3 regions of the Aminobacter sp. 01T433 genome follow, and region 2 is predicted to be linked to each of the others. Evidence: riboswitches for the same ligand, from Rfam matches in the RefSeq annotation. Region 2 holds a riboswitch; each other region holds the start of a gene.
The links. Region 2 has a riboswitch for cobalamin ahead of AC1DLV_RS08655 (DUF1636 family protein). Riboswitches for the same ligand answer to the same signal wherever they lie in the genome.
Positions count from the first base shown of each region.

Region 1 (6,881 bases), on a different contig from region 2:
GCGCGCAGCGCGAGTTCCAGGTGGCGACACTTGAGTTCATCGGAGAAGAAGGCCAGCTGACCGGCGTCAAGTGCTGCGAAGTCGACGACAAGCGCAAGCCGATCCCGGGTACCGAGTTCGTCATCCGCGCCGATCTCGCCTTCATCGCCATCGGCTTTGCCGGCCCGCTCGCCGGCGGCTTGGTCAAGGAACTGGAAGGCAAGCTCGACATCACTACCGACAACCGTCGCTCGACCAATGTCGCGGCCAACGACCAGGACTACAAGACCAATGTCGACAAGCTCTACGTCGCCGGCGACGTGCGCCGCGGCCAGTCGCTGGTGGTCTGGGCGATCCGCGAAGGCCGCCAGGCCGCGCATTCGATCGATGTGGCTCTGATGGGTTCAAGCGTGCTGCCGCGTTGAGGCGCGCGGTGGTTCGATAAACAAAAAAGGCGCCGCGAGGCGCCTTTTTCATTGGTGGATGCTGCTTCTACCGCCTGATCGCCGTCGTTGTTTCGGTGCTCTGGCCGGCTGCCAGCGGTTTGGGTGGCCACGAAAAATCGTCGGCGCGGCCGGCGGGCGCTGCTGGCGCTATGCCTTGCACGACAAGCTTTTCGCCCGGTGAGCGCGGGTCGCCCTTGGCAGCTGTTTGCGCGCCCAGCAATTCGCTGCCGCCGTCGAGCTCGGGGTCCGAAAGCGAGATGGGCACCGTCCGGTCGATATTGACGGGCACGTTGAGCTCACCCGGTGTTGCCTGTGGCAGGCTTGCCGGCAGCACTGCCTCGGTGCCTTGAGGGGTGATGCCGAGCAGCTTGTTCAGAGGCTTTTCTGCATAAAAGGCGAGCTTGCGCTTGCCTGCGCGGGTGACGTTGATGCCGTCGTCGGAGCGCAGGCGCACCGGCTGGCCGTTGATGTCGGGTCCGCTGGTGACGAAGGCGCCGCCTTCATCGACAAATCCGCCCCAGACATCGACGAATTCGCTACCTGCGGCTTCAGTTGCGGCACGATAGATGTCGTTGAAGACGAGCATGTCGGTGCTCGCCTTCGGCGACTTGAAGGCGGGCATGCCGACCCACAGGAACGGCACCTTCGTGGCGGAAATGGTCTTGGCCAGCGCTTCGGTGCGGGCCTTGTATTCCTTGGTCCAGGCCGCGTTCATCGGCGGCTCGCGGGTGTCGCCGACCGTCATCTGCTGGCGGTCGTTGGAGCCCATCATGACGATGATGGCGGCTGGCTTTTCCTGCTCGATCAGCGCCTTGGCCTTCTCGGGCCAGTTGTAATAGTCGTCGCGCACGAAGCCCGAAGAGCCGCTGGTCTTGTCGACCACGCGGACCTTGGCGTTTTCGGCGAAGACGGCGCTCAGTCCCTCGGCGATGCCGGCGCCCATGAAGTCGCCGATGACCAGAACGACCTTGGCATCGGGCAGTTTTTCAATCACCGGAACGGCCGGCTCGGCCGGCCTGCTGACTGCATCGACCGTCGACTTCGGCCTGCGCGGCGCCTTGCGGATCATGCGCTGCGGTGCCTGTGGCTGCTCGTAGATGTAGGGATCGACGCGAGGCTGGCGGAACGGGGTGAACAGGTCGCGCAGCGACCAGCGCCGCAATATGCCTTCCTGGGCTGCAGCCGGGGTTGGCATTACAGACGAGATGGCGGTCAAGGCGACCGCCACCGCAACCAGTGGCATCGTCAGGCGCAAGAGCAAAAACCTTGAACGTCGTGCCGATGCCAAATGCAGCCTCCGGTTGCTAATTGCGCCGCAGCGATTTGAGCACTTCCATGCTCGGGTGGCCGTCCGGCGTCAAGCCCAGCTGTGCCTGGAATGCCTTGATCGCCGAGCGCGAACCTTCGCCGATCTTGCCGTCGCTCTTGCCGTCGTAATAGCCATGCGCCGACAGGCGCTTCTGCAGCTCCTGCTTCTCTTCGAAGCTGAGCTTGGTGAACGGCCGCTTCCAGTCTTGCACCAGGCCACCATAGCCGGCGATCTCGTCGGCAAGAAGGCCGACGGCGAGCGCGTATTTGTCGGCGTTGTTGTAGCGCTTGATGACCGAAAAGTTCTTGGTCATCAGGAACGCCGGTCCACCGCGTCCGTCCGGCACCTTGAGGGTCGCAACATCCGAACCACGCCTGAAGGCCTTGCCGTTGGCGCGTTCGACGCCGAGTGCCGCCCATTTGTCGAGCGTCATCGATCCCGCAGGGAACTTCTGTCCCTGGGGCAAGACGACCTCGTAGCCCCAGGTCTTGCCGGCCTGCCAGCCATTTTTCTTCAAGAGATTGGCGGCCGTGGCGAGTGCGTCGGGCACGGAGTTCCAGATATCGCGCTTGCCATTGCCATCGGCGTCGACGGCATAGGCCTGGTAGCTGGTCGGGATGAACTGGGTGTGGCCCATCGCACCTGCCCACGAGCCGACCAGATGGCTCTCGTCGATGTCGCCGCTCTGCAGGATCTTGAGTGCTGCGATCAGCTGGGTGCGGGCGAATTTGGCCCGGCGCTGGTCGCCATAGGCAAGCGTTGCCAGCGAGCGCACCACGTTGCGCATCACCTTGTCGTTCTTGAGGATTTCGCCGTAGTTCGATTCCATCGACCAGATGGCGAGCAGGATGTAGCGGTCGACACCGTAGCTGGCCTCGATGCGGTCGAGCCACGGCTTCCACTTGCGTGCCATCTCGCGGCCGACGGCGATCGACTGGTCATGCACGCGGTTGTCGAAATAATCCCACACCGGTGCGGTGAATTCCGGCTGGAAGCGGGCTTTTTCGAGCACTTCGGGATCGGCGGCGGTCACGCCGCGAAAAGCTCGATCATAGGTCGAGCGGGAGATTCCGTTGTCGGCGGCTACCGAGCGGAAGCCCGCGACCCAGCGTTCGAAGCCGGCCTCGGCGGCCGCCGGGCCAGCAGGCAACAGCAGCGCGAGCGAAAGACCAGCGATCGCGGCAACGCCTGCGAGACTCTTGGCGGTTATGCGAAGGGGCATTCTTTCCTCCTTGGAGAGATCAGAAAGTCGATTCATCGCCGAAGCCGGTTAGCAATCAGTTTACCATGGGCATCCTGGGAACGAAAAACGCTGCTGGGGATTGTCTCCTGAAGCGCGCATGCAATCAAGATCGCGTGATCGATGGTCTTGCCCGCTATCCCCGAATATGTGAACGCGTTCAGTATTCCTCAATTCGGGCGTGACAATGTCACTCTTCGATACCCATAATCATCTATCGGACGACCAAACAATGAAGAGAGTTCGCAAGGCAGTTTTTCCAGTCGCCGGTTTGGGCACGCGTTTTTTGCCTGCCACCAAGTCGATCCCGAAGGAAATGCTGACGGTCGTCGATCGCCCGGTGATTCAATACGTGGTCGATGAGGCGCGCGAGGCCGGCATCGAGCATTTCATCTTCGTCACCGGCCGCAACAAGGCGGTCATCGAAGATCATTTCGACGTCCAGTTCGAACTCTACGACACGCTGGCCCAGCGTGGGAAAAGCGAGCAGCTTGAACGGCTACAGCGGCTGCAGCCCGGGCCGGGGCAGACCTCGTTCACCCGCCAGCAGGTGCCGCTTGGCCTTGGCCATGCGGTTTGGTGCGCGCGCGAACTGGTCGGCGACGAACCTTTCGCGCTGCTTTTGCCCGACATGATCATGCAGTCGGAAAAGAGCTGCATGCGCGAGATGGTTGAGCTTTATGCCGAAACCGGCAGCAACATCATCGCCGTGCAGGAGTGCGATCCCGCCGAGACGCACAAATACGGCATCGTCGGACAAGGCAAGGCCGTCCACACCGGCTTCGAGATCGAAGGCATGGTGGAAAAGCCGAAGCAGGGTACGGCACCCTCGAACCTTTTCATCAATGGCCGCTACATCCTGCAGCCTGAGATCTTCAACATCCTGGCAAGCCAGGAGCGTGGCGCCGGCGACGAGATCCAGCTCACCGACGCCATGCTGAAGCTTGAAAAGCAGCAGCGCTTCTACGGCTACCACTATCGCGGCCGCACCTTCGACTGCGGCTCGCCGGAAGGCTTCGTCGAAGCCAATGTCGCGTTCGCCCTGTCGCGTTCGGATCTCAGCAAAAGCATGGCCGGTGTCATCGAAGGCTTGCTGCACGAGATGAAGCCCGGCCGCTAAAGCGGCTGCAATGTCGCCCGCGCGTCAATTTTGGACGCGCGGAGCGATGGCCATCGACGCCCGCTCCAGATAGACATGTCCCGCCAGGTGCCCGCAGCGATGTGGGAGAATCGGGAACACGGTGCAAATCCGTGGCGTGCCCAACGCTGTAAGAGGGACCGTATCGGCAAAAGCCACTGTTCATCACGAACGGGAAGGTGCCGACAACGGGTTGAACTCGAGCCAGAAGACCGGCCCGGCAGAAATCGTCCTCCGCATGGTCAAGCGGGGGAAAACGATTGCTCGCAAGGGGACACGCGATGCCGGCTGACCATTTCAATTCCAATAGTTTCAACCAAGCTGCCCAAGATGCCGTCTACCGCGCCATCTTCACGCGCCGCGACGTGCGCAGCCATTTTCGGCCTGATCCGCTTGAAGACGAGCTGCTGGCGCGGCTGCTGATGGCGGCTCATCACGCGCCGTCGGTTGGCTTCATGCAGCCGTGGAATTTCATTGTCATCCGCGATGCAGAGCGCCGGCAGCAAGTGCGCGACCTGTTCTTCGCCGCACGCCAGCAGGAGCTGCCGCATATCGCCGAGGAGCGGCAGGCGCTCTACCGCAAGCTCAAGCTCGAAGGCATTTGCGAGACCCCGCTCAACCTTGTCGTCACCTGCGACCGCAGCCGCTCGGAAAATTCGCCGCTCGGACGCTGGCACAATCCGGAAATGGATCTCTACAGCACCGTTTGCGCCGTGCAGAATTTCTGGCTGGCGGCACGTGCCGAAGGTGTCGGTGTCGGCTGGGTCAGCATCCTCGACCGCGAGGCGCTGAAGCAGCTGCTCGGCATTCCAGATCATGTCGTGCCGGTGGCTTATCTCTGCGTTGGCCGGGTTTCCGAATTCGCGCAAGAGCCCGACCTTGAAAGGCATGGCTGGGGCAGTCGACTGCCGCTGGCCGATCTCATCATGAGCGAGGTGTTTTCCGGTGGAGGAGAAGAAGGGCTGAAGGCGATCGCCGCCGAGCTGGTTGCCCCTGGATCCTAGCGCTGGATTCTCATCCCGAGGAACACTGTGTTGGTCGTGCTGTCGCGGTTGGGCAGCGTGCTGGTGAACGTCTCATGGCGCAGCCTGCCGGTGAGGCCGGCATAGCGGTTGAGCCACCAGGTCATGCCTGCTTCGGCGGTCAGCGTCAGATCGTGGTCCTCGGAGTCGGCATAGTCGCGCCAACCGGCGCCGACGGCTGCCATGCCCGTGAGGTTCGCGCGCATTTCGCGCTCGACGCTGAGACGCCCGGCGTAGAGAATCGAGCCGCTTTCGCCCGGAGTAGTCGAGCCTTCCACGAAGGTCGCGCCGTTCAAGCCAACGATGGTGCCACGGATCGGCGACCATCTGAGGTCGGCGGCAAATGTCGGTTCGGAAATGGTCTTGAGGCGCTCGTCATCGAAGTTTTCGCTGATCCAGCCGGCCGAAAGCTCGCCGCCGAATTTCTCGCCCATGTCCAACTCGACACCGGCGCGCGCGCCGATCCTGTTCGACGAGCGTTCGAAGCCGGCGGTGTCGAAGCGGAGATCATAGACGCGGCGTCCGTATTCGACCTCGCCAAATGGCGTCAATGCAGGCGATATCTCGTACCCGGCGCGCAGCCGGCCAGTATAAAGCGTGGAATTCCTGTCTTCCTGGGACAGCGTGGCGCCGTCCGACAATTGAGCGTCGCTGTAGGTTTCCTTGGTCGCCTCGCCGGCCACGCCGAAGCGGAATTTGCCGACATCCTTCTCCAGCCCAAGCTCGCCATCGAGGATGTGGAGCGTCGGTCGCTCGGCGGTGCCGACGATGACGACGGGGGAGGTGGCCGATTCCGGGCGGAAATCATAGCCAAGACGCGCGATGGCCCGAAGGTCGTCGGCGAGGTCGAGCTGCAATCGACCATTGATGCCGCCGGCGAGGTCGTCGACCTCCTGCCCGGAGATGGATTTGCGAACGATGCCGTACGCATCGATGGTCGCCGAATGGGTTTCCCAGTCCGATGCGGCATTGAGCCGAAGGGCGGTATCCGACAGCACTGCCGACTTTCCGTCCGGGCTCGAATCGGCGTTCGAACTCGCCTCCAGTCCCTGCACCAGGCTGGGCCTGAGCACAAAACTGCCGACGCGGATGCCGGTGGGCGCGAAGGGAGTTGCGTCGATCAGGGGCGTGAGGCTCTCGATGGCGGCTTGCCGGGCGGATTCCGGGCCGTTCTCCACGCTGGTTTCTGAGTCGACGGTACCTTGGCGCACGGTGCCGGTTGTGATGTCGTCTTCCGCCGCTGGCGCAACGGGCCTGGCGGTGGGAGCTGTTGAGGGGGCGGCGCGTTGCCGTCGTGCCTCTTCGGCGCGTTGGCGGGCCGTCGTTGGCTGGCGAGCGGACGCCGCCCTGTCGGCGTTGGGCGGTTCGCTGAACAGGCTGTCGTCCGCGGCTGCGTCCGTTTGGTCGGGAAGGGCGCCGGGGCTGACAGGTTGATAGTCCGCGACCTGATCTTGGGGTTCGGGCGTTTGCGGCTGGTCTGGCGGTCTGCGCCTCACGTCAGCTTCACTGATTGCGCCGCGCAAGCCGGCTTCCTGAGCATGCAAAGGCATGGCGCAAAGCAGCGTCGCTACACTTGCTGTTGCCAGCAAGGTGCGCAGTCCTGCACTGCCCCACGGTCCTTTTTGCTCTGGCCTGATCTGCGCCATCTTTTCCACTGCTTCGCCGACGCATGGGCGCCGCAATTACCAACTGGTAAATGGCCATGGTTAACGGAGAGTTTCCCGCGACCCCGGGGACGCATCGTTCG
Region 1 covers NZ_JBFTPR010000018.1:70,073-76,953, forward strand. Annotated here, with positions in the region: gene AC1DLV_RS24770 (glutamate synthase subunit beta) at 1-404, shown strand, start outside; gene AC1DLV_RS24775 (SGNH/GDSL hydrolase family protein) at 472-1,713, opposite strand; gene AC1DLV_RS24780 (lytic murein transglycosylase) at 1,730-2,956, opposite strand; gene galU (UTP--glucose-1-phosphate uridylyltransferase GalU) at 3,207-4,094, shown strand; cobalamin riboswitch at 4,163-4,347, shown strand; gene bluB (5,6-dimethylbenzimidazole synthase) at 4,394-5,116, shown strand; gene AC1DLV_RS24795 (outer membrane beta-barrel protein) at 5,113-6,630, opposite strand.
Region 1: another riboswitch for cobalamin. It lies ahead of bluB (5,6-dimethylbenzimidazole synthase); the one in region 2 lies ahead of AC1DLV_RS08655 (DUF1636 family protein).

Region 2 (6,881 bases):
GGCGATGCGGCCGGCAAAAGCACCCGGTGCGGAGACACCTTCACCCTCGGCACCGCCATAGGCGTACGAGGCCGCGTCGAGATAGGCGCGGCCAAGTTCGTCGCGCGTGGTCCAGTCGCCCGAAGACAGCAGGTCCTCAAGGCCCGCGCCATAGGTGCCGGGCGATGAGCCGAAGATGCGTGGCTCGACTTTGCCCGAGGCGCGGGTGCTGGCGGCGAGCGGGTTTTCCTGGTCGTCCTCGTCTCGCGTGGCGACTGCGCGCACTGCCGCATCGACTAGCGCGATCTGGGTCGGGAACATGTCGCGGAACAGTCCCGAAATGCGCCAGGTGACGTCGACGCGCGGGCGGCCAAGCGCTGCCGGCGGCAACACCTCGATGCCGGTGACGCGGCCAGTGGCGGAATCCCACTGCGGCCGGCAGCCCATCAGCGCCAGGCCTTGGGCGATCTCTTCGCCGCCGGTGCGCAACGAGGCACTGCCCCAGAGGTCAATGACCAGCGCGCGTGGCCAGTCGCCATGGCCCTGCAGATAACTGCGCATGATTTCGTCGGCCGCAGCCTTGCCGAGGTCGAAGGCGGTCGCCGTCGGCATGGTGCGCGGATCTGAGGTGAAGAGGTTGCGGCCGGTGGGCAAAACGTCGGTGCGTCCGCGCGCCGGTGCGCCTGAGGGGCCGGCCTTGACGTGGCGACCGTCGAGCGCGGCGATCAGGCCCTCGCGTTCGCTGGCAGCACTTTGCCTGCGAATCGCGTCGTGTTCGTCGTCTGAGGCGCGACCATAGATGTGCAGGCCATCCTTGATGGCGAAATCCTTGAGGTCGCAAAGCCAGGCGTCGATGCGGCGCAGCGCCTCGTCGGGCGCGTCGGTGTTGGCAACGCCCGCTTCGCCGGCGAGGCCTGTCTGGGACGCCATCTCGACGATCAGCTTGGCCAGCCGGTCGCGGCGGCGGCGGTCGAGACCGTCGGCCTGGGCATATTCGTCGACCAGTTTTTCAAGCTTGTGCTGGTTCTCGTCGAGGCCCGCGCTCGCAAGTGGCGGGGGCAGGTGGCCCAGCGTGACGGCCGAAACGCGGCGCTTGGCCTGGGCTGCCTCCCCGGGATTGGAGACGATAAAGGGATAGACCACCGGCAGCGATCCGGTGACGATTTCGGGAAAGCAGCTCTGGCTCAGAGCGACAGTCTTGCCCGGCAGCCATTCAAGTGTGCCATGCGCACCGACATGGATGATCGCGTGGACGCCGAGCGACTTTTGCAGCCACAGGCCAAAGGCGAGCAGCGCATGGCGCGGCGGCAGGGTCGGATCGTGATAGTCGGCACGGCGATCGGCCGAGCGCCCGCGATCCGGGGCGAGGGCGACCGTGATGTTGCCAAAGGTTGCGGCGCGGAAGGGAAAGGATTGGGTGTCGTGAGCGGAAGCGGATGTGTCGCGCTCGACGTCGCCCCCCTCTGTCCTGCCGGACATCTCCCCCTCATGGGGGGAGATCAGACTGTCATCTGGGCCGTCGCCAATCGCCGACGATGCAGGAAGAGCGTCTTCGCCGAAGCTGCCAATCTCCCCCCTCGAGGGGGAGATGTCCGGCAGGACAGAGGGGGGCAACGTCGAGCGCTTCCTTGTCCTGTCGGCTGCATCGGCATCTGCTTCGCCCCACGCCGCTTCGACTGCTTTCCTTGCATCCGTGGGCAGATCAGCGGACAGCGCAAGATAGTTGTCAAGTGCCAGCCCGTGCCCGCCTGTCTCAATCAAATCGAGCAACGCGCGCGGTGATTCCGGAATCGATTCAACGCCGTACCCGGCGTCCTTGAGGTCCTGCAGCATGGCGAGCACGCTGTTGGGTACGTCGAGGCCGACGGCATAGCCTGTGCGGCCGGGCGCGCTGGGATAATCGGGGATGAGAATCGCAAGCTTGCGCTTTTCGGGCGGCGTCTCGCGCAGCCTGAGATGTGCCGCGATGCGAGTGGCGACCTGTTCGACGCGGTCCGGCTCGGGTCGGTTGGCAAAGGCGCGGAAGCCGAGCGCCGGGTCGAGTTCGCTTTCGGATTTGAATGAGATGGCGCCGGCGAGGATGCGGCCGTCGAGCTCGGGCATGACGACATGCATCGCAAGATCTGCCGGTGCCAGCCCACGTGGGCTACCCTCCCACGCTTCACGGCGGGTGGTGGCGACGATCACCTGAAACACGGGAACGCCGGCGCGGTCGAACAGCGTTTCCGCGCCGGGTTCCGCTCCCGAGGCAAACGCCGTAGCAGTGATGATGGCCGATGGCTTTAATGCTGAAAGAGCTGCCTCGACAAAGCTGAGCGATTCCTTGTCCTTCAGGCTTGATACGAAAATCGGGACGGGCCGGATGCCTTGGCGGGTGAGCGCGTCGACCAGCGCATCGATGGGGGCGACATCGGCTGCCAGCAGCATCGAGCGATAGAACAGGATGGGGACGACATTTCCTTCTCCCCGTTCACGGGGAGAAGGTGCCTCGAAGGGGCGGATGAGCGGCGACGCTAGGATTTCGGTCGTTGGCTCCTGCCCCGTTAACGGGGATTCGACCACGCCTCGCGCCGGATCGTAAAAACCAGCCTTGGGCACCGTCACAGGTGCATTGGCGTTGGCTCCTGAACCCGCCAGTCCAGCCAGCCGCGCAACCAGCGCCTTCATGTTTTGCGGTCCGCCTTCGCGGAAATAGCCAAGCAGCGCGTCGAGCTCTGTGCGCGGCAAGGTCGAGCCTTCGATCAGCCGCGAGTCCGAATCGTGGCTTTCGCCCGGCAGCAGCGCAAGAGCGATGCCCTTTTCTCGGGCAATGGCAGCCAGTTGGTCGCAACCATAACGCCACCAGTCATAGCCGCCGAGGATGCGGACGATGATGACCTTGGCGTGCACAGCTACGCTGTCAATCCAGAGATCGACCGACATCGGGTGCCTGAGGTCGCGCAGGCTGGCGAGCCGCATCGATGGCAGGCTTGCCGCGTCCGCCTTCCAGGCGGCGGCGATGCCGGCGAGATCGCTGTCGGTGAAGGACAACGCCACCACATCCGCAGGCGTTTGCCTGAGGTCGACAGGCTCGACGAGATCGTCGAGCGAGGCGGATGTGGTGGTGAGGATATGCATCTAACTGGCCCGCTCAGCCTACAAGGATGCGCTCGATGGCCGGGCGGTCGAGGCCCTTGAGGCCGATCACCACCAGACGCGAGCGGCGGTCGTCTTCGGCCGTCCAGGCGCGGTCGTAGTAGTGATTGACGCGCGGACCGACAGCCTGGACGAGCAGGCGCATGGGCTTGCCGCCGACTTCGACGAAGCCCTTCACGCGCAGCACGTTTTCTTCCTCGGCGGCGGTGGCGACGCGCCTGGCCAGTTCATCCGGGTTGGAAATCGAAGGAATGTCGATGACGAACGAGTCGAAATCGTCGTGCTCGTGGTCGAAGGCGCCGTCATGGTGGGTCTTGCGATTTTCGATGTCGTCTTCGACAGCGAGGCCAAGGCCAAGCAACACCGAGGGGTCGACCTTGCCGTGCGAGGTTTGCACGATCTTGACCGCGCGCGACAGGTGCTCGCCGACAATGGCGTTGGCGCGCGCAAGTCCAGCTTCATCGAGCAGGTCGCTTTTCGACAGGATGATGAGGTCGGCGCAGGCGACCTGGTCTTCAAACACTTCTTCGACCGGATCGTCATGGTCGAGCGTCTCGTCCTGGGCGCGCTGGGCGGCGAGCGCGTCCATGTCGGAGGCGACCTTGCCTTCTGCGAGCGCCGGGCCGTCAACAACGGCGATAACGCCGTCAACAGTGACGCGGCTCTTGACCGTGGGCCACTGGAAAGCCTGGATCAGCGGCTTGGGCAGTGCCAGCCCCGAAGTCTCGATCAAGATGTGGTCGACGCGTGGCGAGCGCGACAGGATCTGGTCGAGCGCGGGGACAAAATCGTCGGCGACGGTGCAGCAGATGCAGCCATTGGCCAGTTCGACGATGTTTTCCTCCGGGCAGGTGTCGATACCGCAGCCTTTGAGGATTTCGCCATCGATGCCGACATCGCCAAACTCATTGACGATGATGGCGAGGCGCTTGCCCTTGGCGTTTTCGAGGATGTGGCGGAGCAGCGTCGTCTTGCCGGCACCGAGAAAGCCGGTGATGACGGTGCAGGGAACGCGTTCGACGGATGCGGTCATTTGTCTTCCTTGATGAGATCGAGGGGAGGGATGCGCGCGATGAGCCCGCGCTTGAGGCTGTCGGGACGGCCACGCCATGGGATCAGGCCGTCGGTGGAAGTGGCGAAGAGTTTGGCACCGGTGATGAGGTCATCGCCCGAGGTAATGGCGAGATCGCCGAAGACGTAGCTCCATGAGCCGTCGCGCAGGATCGCAGCACTCAGGCGGCGCTTGCAGTTGCCGAGGCATTCGACGCTGCGCACGGCGATGCCTTCGTGTGCAGCTGCGGCGCGTGTCGCTTCGGCGAGCTTGGCACCGGCGCGAGGGTGGATGTCCGATCCGGTCTCGTCGCGGCAGGACGCGCAGACGAGAATAGTCACATCCGCTACACGCGAATCTTCGGCATCGCTGGATGCGTCTAAAGTTTCGACCGAGAGATTGTCGTCGAGTTCCAAAATATCAGGCTCCTTACCTGGGACACCCGCCAGGCGATCGGATCAATGTTTCAGACGGCAGGTCTCCTGGCTCGCGAGTCGTCGCCTTCGTGCCGCCTTCCCGGGAGGACATCCCAGTGGTTACCGGTCTTGGCTCGTCGCTTACAGTTGCGGGGACAGCCGCGGATTTGACGCCAAAAGCGCCGCACCGCATTCCCTCTTAGCTCCTCCCCTTGCCGGGAGGAGACCGTCTGGGTCGATTTAGGCTTTCGCGAGGGGTGGAGTCAACGTGAGGGAGCGACCCGCAATGTCGCTCAGCGCCGGTCCAAGATCGCCGGCCGGCGTGACTTTGATGCTTTCGAGGCCAAGCCAGTCGCGCATCTGCTTCAGCTCTTCATAAAGTTCGGCCGCCGTTTCGGGCGGGGCGCAGGGCTCTGCATAGGCGGCGTGGACGCGCAGGACACCGGCTGGGCGGTCAGCCTTGAGGTCGACGCGCGCGACGATTCGTTCGCCGAGCAGGAAGGGCAGGACATAATAACCGTACTGGCGCTTTTCGGCGGGCGTGTAGATCTCGATTCGGTAGCGGAAGCCGAACAGGCTTTCGGCGCGGCTGCGTTCGAAGACCAGTGGATCGAACGGCGCGAGCAAGGCGCGGGCACTGACCTTGCGTGGAATGCGGGCCTGGGCGTGCAGATAGGCCTGCTTGTCCCAGCCCTCGACGCGGACGGGAATCAGTTCGCCTGTTTCGACCAGCTCTTCGAGGCGACCTTTCATTTCTGCGGGCGACAGGCGGAAGTAATCGCGCAGGCAGGCGGCCGTAGCCACGCCATGGGCCCGGGCAGAGATTCGCAACAGCTCGCGATGGGCGTCGGCCGGGGCAGGGATGGGACTGTTGTAAATGCCCGCAGGCAAGACTCGCTCGGGCAGATCATAAAGACGCTCGAAGCCACGGCGCGAATGGGTGGTGATCCGCCCGGCCCAAAACAGCCATTCGAAAGCGTGTTTTTCCCGGCTCCAGCCCCACCAGCCGCCCGAGCCTTTGGCGCCTTCAATCTCGGAAGCGGCGATCGGGCCACGGTCAACCACGTGGCGGAAGATCTCCTCGATATAAGGTCTGTTCGCGTGGCCGAACTTGGCAAGCCCGCCATACATCCCTTCCTCAGCCCGCGCCATGCGCCAGCGCATCAGGGGAAAGGTCTCGAGCGGCAACAGCGAGGCTTCGTGGGCCCAATATTCGAACAGCAGGCGTTTGCGCGACTGCATGGCGTCGTCGAGCAGCGTCATCGGGTAGGGGCCGAGGCGCGAGTAAAGCGGCATGTAGTGCGCGCGCACGACTGCACTGACCGAGTCGATCTGGAACAGGCCGAGGCGGTCGAGCACGCGCTGCAGGTGACGTCGCGTGACCGTGCCTGCGGGGCGCGGGTCCATGAACCCCTGGGCCGCAAGCGCGATGCGGCGGGCCGTGGGGAGTGAGATTTTTTCTTTCATTGCGGCAAGCCATCGCAGTCTGTTGTGAGGTGACGCAAGGGTACGAGAATCGATCTTTGTTGCAAACGCTAGCAGGTCTGCGGTTCCGGACTTGTCAGGAGTTAAAAGTGGAGTAAAAGACGAAGGAAATCAAATAGGAGCCACGCACGCAGGATTTTGGTCCAGCGGTGGGGTTTGCCTCGTTTTGGACAAGGTTGGACTTGCTTCGCCCGACCGCCTGCGCTAACCGTCGCCGCATTGCAGCACGACCGTTTCGTCCGGCTCGGCGAGAATCTGTCGCGCTTCCGGAAACGGACCTCGTGCTGTAAATCTGGGTGGATAGGCCACCAACGGAATTCGCAGCATGAACGCTCTCCTGAGTTCGTATCTGCCCATCGTCATTTTTATCGGTGTGGCGCTTCTAGTCGGCATCGCGCTTATCGCAGCGCCCTTTCTTGTCGCCTATCGCAATCCGGATCCGGAGAAGCTTTCTGCCTACGAGTGCGGCTTCAACTCGTTTGACGATGCCCGCATGAAGTTCGACATCCGCTTCTATCTGGTCTCCATCCTGTTCATCATCTTCGACCTCGAGGTCGCCTTCCTGTTTCCGTGGGCGGTGTCCTTCGGCGAGATCGGCATGCTCGGTTTCTGGTCGATGATGATCTTCCTGGGCGTGCTGACCATCGGCTTCATCTATGAGTGGAAAAAGGGAGCGCTGGAATGGGATTGAACGACGCCTCCGGCACCCTGATCGCACCGAGGCCGAAAGGCATCATCGATCCGAACACCGGCAAGCTCATCGGTTCTGACGACGCCTTCTTTGGCGATCTGAACAGCGAGCTTTCCGACAAGGG
Region 2 covers NZ_JBFTPR010000004.1:239,300-246,180, forward strand. Annotated here, with positions in the region: gene AC1DLV_RS08645 (cobaltochelatase subunit CobN) at 1-3,096, opposite strand, end outside; gene cobW (cobalamin biosynthesis protein CobW) at 3,110-4,147, opposite strand; gene AC1DLV_RS08655 (DUF1636 family protein) at 4,144-4,581, opposite strand; cobalamin riboswitch at 4,621-4,827, opposite strand; gene AC1DLV_RS08660 (winged helix-turn-helix domain-containing protein) at 4,822-6,048, opposite strand; gene AC1DLV_RS08665 (NADH-quinone oxidoreductase subunit A) at 6,392-6,757, shown strand; gene AC1DLV_RS08670 (NuoB/complex I 20 kDa subunit family protein) at 6,748-6,881, shown strand, end outside.

Region 3 (6,881 bases), on a different contig from region 2:
CTTCGGGAACGGAATCGTAGAGCAGCGTGGCGCCTGCCCGCACTTCGCCGATGCCGTCCTGGATGCGGATGGTGCGCAGGGTCATGCCTGTGTTCAGGTCGCCGTTGAAATGCACCATGCCGATCGCCCCGCCATACCATGCGCGCGGGCTCTTTTCGTTCTGCTCGATGAAGCGCATGGCCCACAATTTCGGCGCGCCGGTGACGGTCACTGCCCAGGCGTGGCTCAAGAAGGCGTCGAAGGCGTCCATGCCTTCGCGCAGGCGACCCTCGATATGATCGACGGTGTGGATCAGCCGCGAATACATCTCGATCTGGCGGCGGCCGATGACGCGCACCGATCCGGGCTCGCAGACGCGGGATTTGTCGTTGCGGTCGACGTCTGAGCACATGGTCAGCTCCGACTCGTCCTTCTTCGAGTTGAGCAGCTTCAATATCTGCTCGCTGTCGGAGATGGCGTCGTCGCCGCGCTTGATGGTGCCGGAGATCGGGCAGGTCTCGACGCGGCGGCCGTTGACGCGCACGAACATTTCGGGCGACGCGCCGATGAGGTATTCGCCTTCGCCGAGATTGATGAAGAACGAATAGGGCGAGGGGTTGATAGCCTTGAGCCGCCGCGAAATCTCCGAGGGCGCTGTCTCGCAGCGCTCGTAGAACATCTGGCCGGGCACGACCTCAAACAGGTCGCCGCGCTTGAAGCTGTCCATTGCGCGGCGCACCAGCTGGGCATATTCGCCCGGCTCGTGGTCGGCGCGCGGCGGAATCCGGTCGGAAGGCTTGAACGGCTCCTCGACGCTGTCGCGGGCGATGCCTTCGGTCGAAAAACCGGCGCCCGAATAGTCGTAGCGGTCGTGCCAGGCCTTGGCCGAATAGTGGTCGACGACAAGGATCTCGTCGGGCAAAAACAGCACCAGGTCGCGCTGGCTCTCTTTGCGCTCGAGCTTGTGTTCGACCGGATCGAACTGGAAGGCGAGGTCGTAGCCGAAGGTGCCGTAAAGGCCGAGATTGCTGTCTTGGTCCGACTTGAACAAGGCCGTGATGGCACGCAGGACGGTAAACACCGAAGGCACGCGCGAGCGTTCCTCTTCGGTGAACACGCGGCCAGGTTTTGCCACTTCGAGCTTGATCAGGCGCTTTGTCGTTTCGCCGATGGCCAGTTCGGTCAGCGGTGCAAGGGCTGCGTGGATGACCGGCAGCAGCACTTCGCCGCGCGCGTTGAGCGCTTCGATCTTCATCGAGCGCCCGCGCGCCGAAATCACCACAGGCGGGTCGATGATGGCGGTGTCCCAGCGCGTGTAGCGGCCGGGATATTCGTAGTTGGAGGAAAACACCGCGCCACGGCGGCTGTTCAGCCCGTCGAGATAGGTCTCGATCGCCCCGGCATAGGCGGTTTCGTGGCGTTGCCGGGTGATGGCGACACCACCAGAGGTCACGTAGCGCTCGGCACCGTTTTCAAGCAATTCCAACGTCATTCCCGTCTCCATCTCTTGCCGTGGGAGGTTCCGGAGCCTGGTTCGAAAAAAGCAAATGGCCGCCCGGAGTTCCCGTTGCGGCCATCACAATTTTCACGCGCACGCGCTTCAAGAGGCCGCTGTCAGCTGGCCCGCCACCAAATGTTCTGGAGCGAAGTCGTGTTCATGGCAAATCCATAGCGGCGAAAAAGAGGTGGCGCAACTGGATTTGCGCCGTGTTGCTTCGCATTCCTAAGTACCCTTCAACTAGCCACGCGCCGCCGCATCAGCACGACAAAAGCGACACCGCCGATCAGCCCGGTCAGGATGCCCAGCGGCATGTCCTGCGGCGGCATTACGGTGCGCGCCGCCATGTCGATGACGACGAGGAAAATGGCGCCGACCAGTGCTGAAAGCGGCAGGACACGGCGATAGTCGCCGCCAACGACGAAGCGCACGACATGCGGGATCATCAGCCCGACAAAGGCGATCACGCCGGAATAGGCGACCGCGCAGCCGGTCAGCAGTGCGCAGACGACAAAGACGATGAGGCGGAAACGCCGCGCCGGGATGCCAAGAGCTGTTGCGCTCTCGTCGCCGAGCGTCATGGCGTTGAGGTTGCGGGTCTGCGTCAGCAGATAGGCTCCACCAGCGGCCAGGGCGATGAGGGGATAGGGCAGTTGTTTCCATTCGGCGAGGCCGAGGCCGCCGAGCATCCAGAAGATGGCGACATGGGCCGCGCGTGCATCGCCGATGAAGATCAACATGTTGCCGGCGGCCGAGATGATGAAGCTGACGGCGACACCGGCAAGGACGAGTTGGCCGGCCGACTGGGCGCGGGCCAGATTGGCCACCGCCAGCACCATGAAGGTGGCGGCGAGCGCGCCGATGAAGGCAAACAGCGGCACGGTGATCGCACCGAAGACCATGCCGGCATGCAACAGCGCCAATATCGCGCCAAAGGCGGCACCGGAGGAGACGCCGAGCAGATGCGGGTCGGCCAGCGGGTTGCGCGTCACCGACTGCAGTGCGGCACCGACAATCGCCAGCGAGGCGCCGACAGCGGCGCCGAGGAGGACCCTCGGCGCGCGCACGTCCCAGACGATGTTTTCGCGCCCGCTCGACCAGGCGACCTCGACGCTGCCAGGCACGAGTTTGCTGGCAATGACGCCCCACACCGTTTCGAGCGGGATCGCCACTGCGCCGACGCCGACGGCAACGACCATGGTGAGGAGCAGCAGCACCGCCAGCCCAGCGACCAGGGCCGGCATGGCGTGGATCAGGGCGTGGCGCTGCCCGGTGACAAGATGGCGGTGCGACATGCTCAGTTGGCCCTGAAGGCTGCAGCGAGCCGCTTGATTGCGGCGATGTTGCGCGGGCCGGGCGTTGCATCGATGTATTCGAGCACGACGAAGCGGTTGTTCTTGACCGCCACAATGTCCTTGAACGCCGGGTTCGAGCGCATGAAGGCGATCTTCTGCTCGGCGGTGACCTCGCCGTAATTGACGATGACGATGACGTCGGGATTGCGTTCGATCACCGGCTCCCAGCCGATCTCGGTCCAGCTCGCTTCGACGTCGTCGACGATGTTGGTGCCGCCGGCTGCCTCGATGATCGCCGTAGGCATGGCATAGCGCCCAGCGGTGAAGGGCTTCTGCTCGCCGGAATCGTAGAGGAACACGCTGACGGGCTTTTCCAGCTTGGGCAGCGTTGCCTGGAAGTCGGCGAGCTCCTTCTCATAGCCTGCCACCAGCGCTTCCGCCTTCTCGCGCACGCCAAAGATTGCGCCGAGATTGAGCAGGTCGGTGTACATGTCCTGCAGCGAAGACTTGTCTTTCTTCATGATGAAGATGCAGCTTTCGGTCAGCTCGTAGACCGGGATCTTGAAGGGGGAAAGCGTGTCGGGGGTGACGTCGCCGCCGACCTTCATGCCGTAGTTCCAGCCGGCGAAGAACAGATCGGCGTCGGCGCCGAGCAGCACTTCCTTGGTGACGTATTTCGGCGCGAGTTCGGGCAACTCTCCAACGCCCTTGCGCACGTTCTCATCCAGCGTCTTCCAGCCCGAAATGCCGGAATAGCCCGCCATGTTGTCGGCGAGGCCGAGCACCAGCATCATCTCGGTCAGGTTGACGTCATGCGAGACGGCGCGCTTGGGGGCTGCCTCGAAGGTCAGGTCGCGATTGCAGCTTTTGACCGTGGCCGGGAAGGCGCTTGCAGCAGCTGCGGCGCAGCCGGCGAGAAGTGCGGCGGCGATAAGGGGAATTCGACGCATGGTGGCTCCTTGAGTGGTTTGTTGGATTCAGCGTTCGAGATGGAAGGAAAAGCGGGGCCGCCCGGTGACGGGATGGCTATCGAGCGTGGTTCCGACCGAAAAGCTCTCGCGGATGCGTTCGGGCGTCAGGATGTCGGTAGGGCTGCCCGCGGCAACGGCCTGGCCACCATCCATCACCAGCACGCGGTCGGCGTGGGCCGAGGCAAGTGCGAGGTCGTGCAGCGACACGATGACCGTGCAGCCGAGCGTGCGCAGCAGTTCGAGCACTTCGAGTTGGTGGCGAATGTCGAGATGGTTGGTTGGCTCGTCGAGGATCAAAAGGTCGGGCCGCTGCACCAGCGCACGCGCAATCATCACGCGCTGCTTTTCGCCGCCGGACAGCGAACCGAAATCGCGCGCGGCAAGCTTGGTCAGGCCGAGCAGCGCCAGTGCGGCCTCGACTTGCGCATAATCATCGTCGCGCGTCCGCATGCCTGTCGCATGGGGCGTCAGGCCAAGCTCGGCAATCTCGGCCACCGTCAGGCCGAAATCCGATGCCGGTTCCTGCAATACCGTTGCGATGCGGCGGGCGCAGTCGCGCGGCTTCATCTTCCAGATGTCGGTGCCGTCGAGCCTGACTGTGCCACCGGTCGGACGGTGATAGCGATAGAGGCAGCGCAGCAGGCTCGATTTGCCCGCACCGTTCGGTCCCACGATCGCCAGAAGTTCGCCCGGTGCTATGCGGATGCTTACGGGCGCGAGAATCTGGTGCGAGGGACGAGGTCCCCAGCATACGGCATCGATTTCAAGCTCGGCTGGAGTGTCGCCAACGAGACGGCTAGCCGCATGAACACGGTCGAGCATGCCTTTTCTCCGTGAAAGCACGGAGCAGGGGGAACGATCCGATCAGCGAACCGAAACCTATCGAATAGGCAATCGCCATCATCATCATCTCCACGGCACACCCCGGCCGGTTGAATTAATCGGATGATGGCAGGTCTCCTGGCTTGCGGGTGATCGCGCCTCGGAACCTTCCCGGCCTTGCGGCCAGTGGCATGTCTCCGAATTGCTATCCGCTCACAGTTGCGGGGGCAGCCACGGTTTCGCGTCGAGCGACGTCTCACCGTGTTCCCATTTAATCCCGTTGCCCGAGTCAGGCATCAGGAACCATCACCGCCGTGGCTACAGCAGCAGCGAAGTGCTGACAATCGCTAAAGCGTCATGCGGCTTGCTCGATTGCGTCACGCCTGTCGAGTGTGAAGGACAACAGCGCCACGCCAAAGGCGCAAAGCGCGATGGCCGCGCCGACAAGCGGCAGGTCGGCATAGCTCACGCCCCAGGAAATGGCGGCACCGCCAATCCAGGCGCCGGCGGCGTTGCCGGCATTGAAAGCGCCCTGGTTGAGCGTCGCTGCAAGGTTGGGCGCGTCTGATGCCGTTTCGACGACGCGCATCTGCATGGGCGGCACGATGACGAAAGTGATGACGCCCCACAGGAAGATGAGCAGGATCGCCAGTGGGGCGCTCGTGCTACCCGCAGCGAATGCGACATGGATCGCAGCCATGATGATCAGCGCGCCTAGGGCCGTCGGCATCAGCTTCCAGTCTGCGAGCTTGCCGCCGATGATGTTGCCGATGGTCATGCCGCCGCCGAACAAAAGCAGGATCCAGGTCACCGAATCGACCGAGACGCCGGTGACGTCGGTGAGGATCGGCTTGATGTAGGTGAAGACGGCAAACAGGCTGCCCGAGGCGAGTGCGGAGATGATCATCGCCAGCCACACCTGCAGTTTGCCCAGCACCTTGACCTCGCCCGCAATGCCACCCTTGCCGGGAGGGGCAACTCCTGCAGGCACCAGAAAGGCGATTGCCGCGACCGAGATCAGGCCGATGACCACGACAGCGAAAAAGGTCATGCGCCAGCCATAGGCTTCGCCAAGGGCGGTGCCGCCGGGCACGCCCAGAATGTTGGCCAGCGTCAGTCCGGCGAACATCAGGGCGATGGCGCTGGCGCGCTGGTTCTTGGGCACAAGGCTCGCTGCCACCACCGAGCCGATGCCGAAAAAGGCGCCGTGGCCGAAGGCGGTGATGACGCGGGCCACCATCAGCGTCCAGTAGGTGGGGGCGATGGCGCAGAGCAGGTTGCCGAGCACGAACAGCATCGCAAGCCCGATCAGCACCGGCTTGCGCGGCAATCGCGCCGTGCCGATGGCGATGATCGGTGCCCCGATCACGACTCCAAGCGCATAGCCAGTAACAAGCAGTCCCGCCGCCGGGATCGACACGCCCAGGTCGGCTGCCACCTCGGGCAACAGCCCCATGATGACGAATTCGGTGGTGCCGATGCAAAAGGATGCGACGGCCAGTGCGAAGATCGGCAAGGGCATGGGCGGACTCGAAGGAGAGCTGAAACGATTTAGATCTACATTTTCCTTTCGGCACGCCTCACGCAAGCGACGTTGCTGCAATGCAGCGATGCGCTGGCTGCATGGCAGTCATGCGGCAGTGCAGCCGGTCAGGACTGCTGTGTCAGGTCGCGGCGAAGAAAATCGTACAGCCGTTCGACTGCGGCATTGGCCGATTGGGGATTGCGCAGGATGCCGATTTCCATCTCCGGCAGTGCCGGCAGCCCTTCGTTTTCGCCAATGATGCGCAGCGACGGCGGCACGCTGCGCTGGGCGAGGCCGGCGACCGCCAGTCCCGCCTGCACGACGGCGATGAGGCCGAGCAGGCTGGCGCTGGAATAGGTGCTGCGGAACGACCTGTCGGCCGCACCCAGCACCTGCAGCACACTGCGGCGCGCCACGCAGCCGGGTTCGAACAGCGCCACGGGCAGGGGATCGATCTCCCAGGCGACATGGTTGGGCGAGGCGACCCAGACAAGGCGTTCGCGCTGCAGCACTTCGATTGCCTGCTCCGGGCCGCGCGTGATGATGGCGAGATCGAGCTTGCCGTCGGCGAAGGTCTTCACAAGCGAGGTCGACTGCTCGCAGATCAGTTCAACATTCACCAACGGGTGGGCGGCGGCAAAGCGCGACAGCACAGGCGGCAAAAGGAACGCCGCATAGTCGTCCGGCACGCCAAGGCGCACGCTTCCGGCTTCTTCGGGCCGGGTGACGCTGGCCCATGCCTCGTCGGAGAGTTTCAAGAGCCTGCGCGCATAGGCCAGCAGTTCTTCGCC
Region 3 covers NZ_JBFTPR010000011.1:11,466-18,346, reverse strand. Annotated here, with positions in the region: gene AC1DLV_RS19145 (anthranilate synthase) at 1-1,471, opposite strand, end outside; gene AC1DLV_RS19140 (FecCD family ABC transporter permease) at 1,714-2,721, opposite strand; gene AC1DLV_RS19135 (ABC transporter substrate-binding protein) at 2,775-3,722, opposite strand; gene AC1DLV_RS19130 (ABC transporter ATP-binding protein) at 3,750-4,565, opposite strand; cobalamin riboswitch at 4,677-4,888, opposite strand; gene AC1DLV_RS19125 (MFS transporter) at 4,921-6,087, opposite strand; gene AC1DLV_RS19120 (LysR substrate-binding domain-containing protein) at 6,216-6,881, opposite strand, start outside.
Region 3: another riboswitch for cobalamin. It lies ahead of AC1DLV_RS19130 (ABC transporter ATP-binding protein); the one in region 2 lies ahead of AC1DLV_RS08655 (DUF1636 family protein).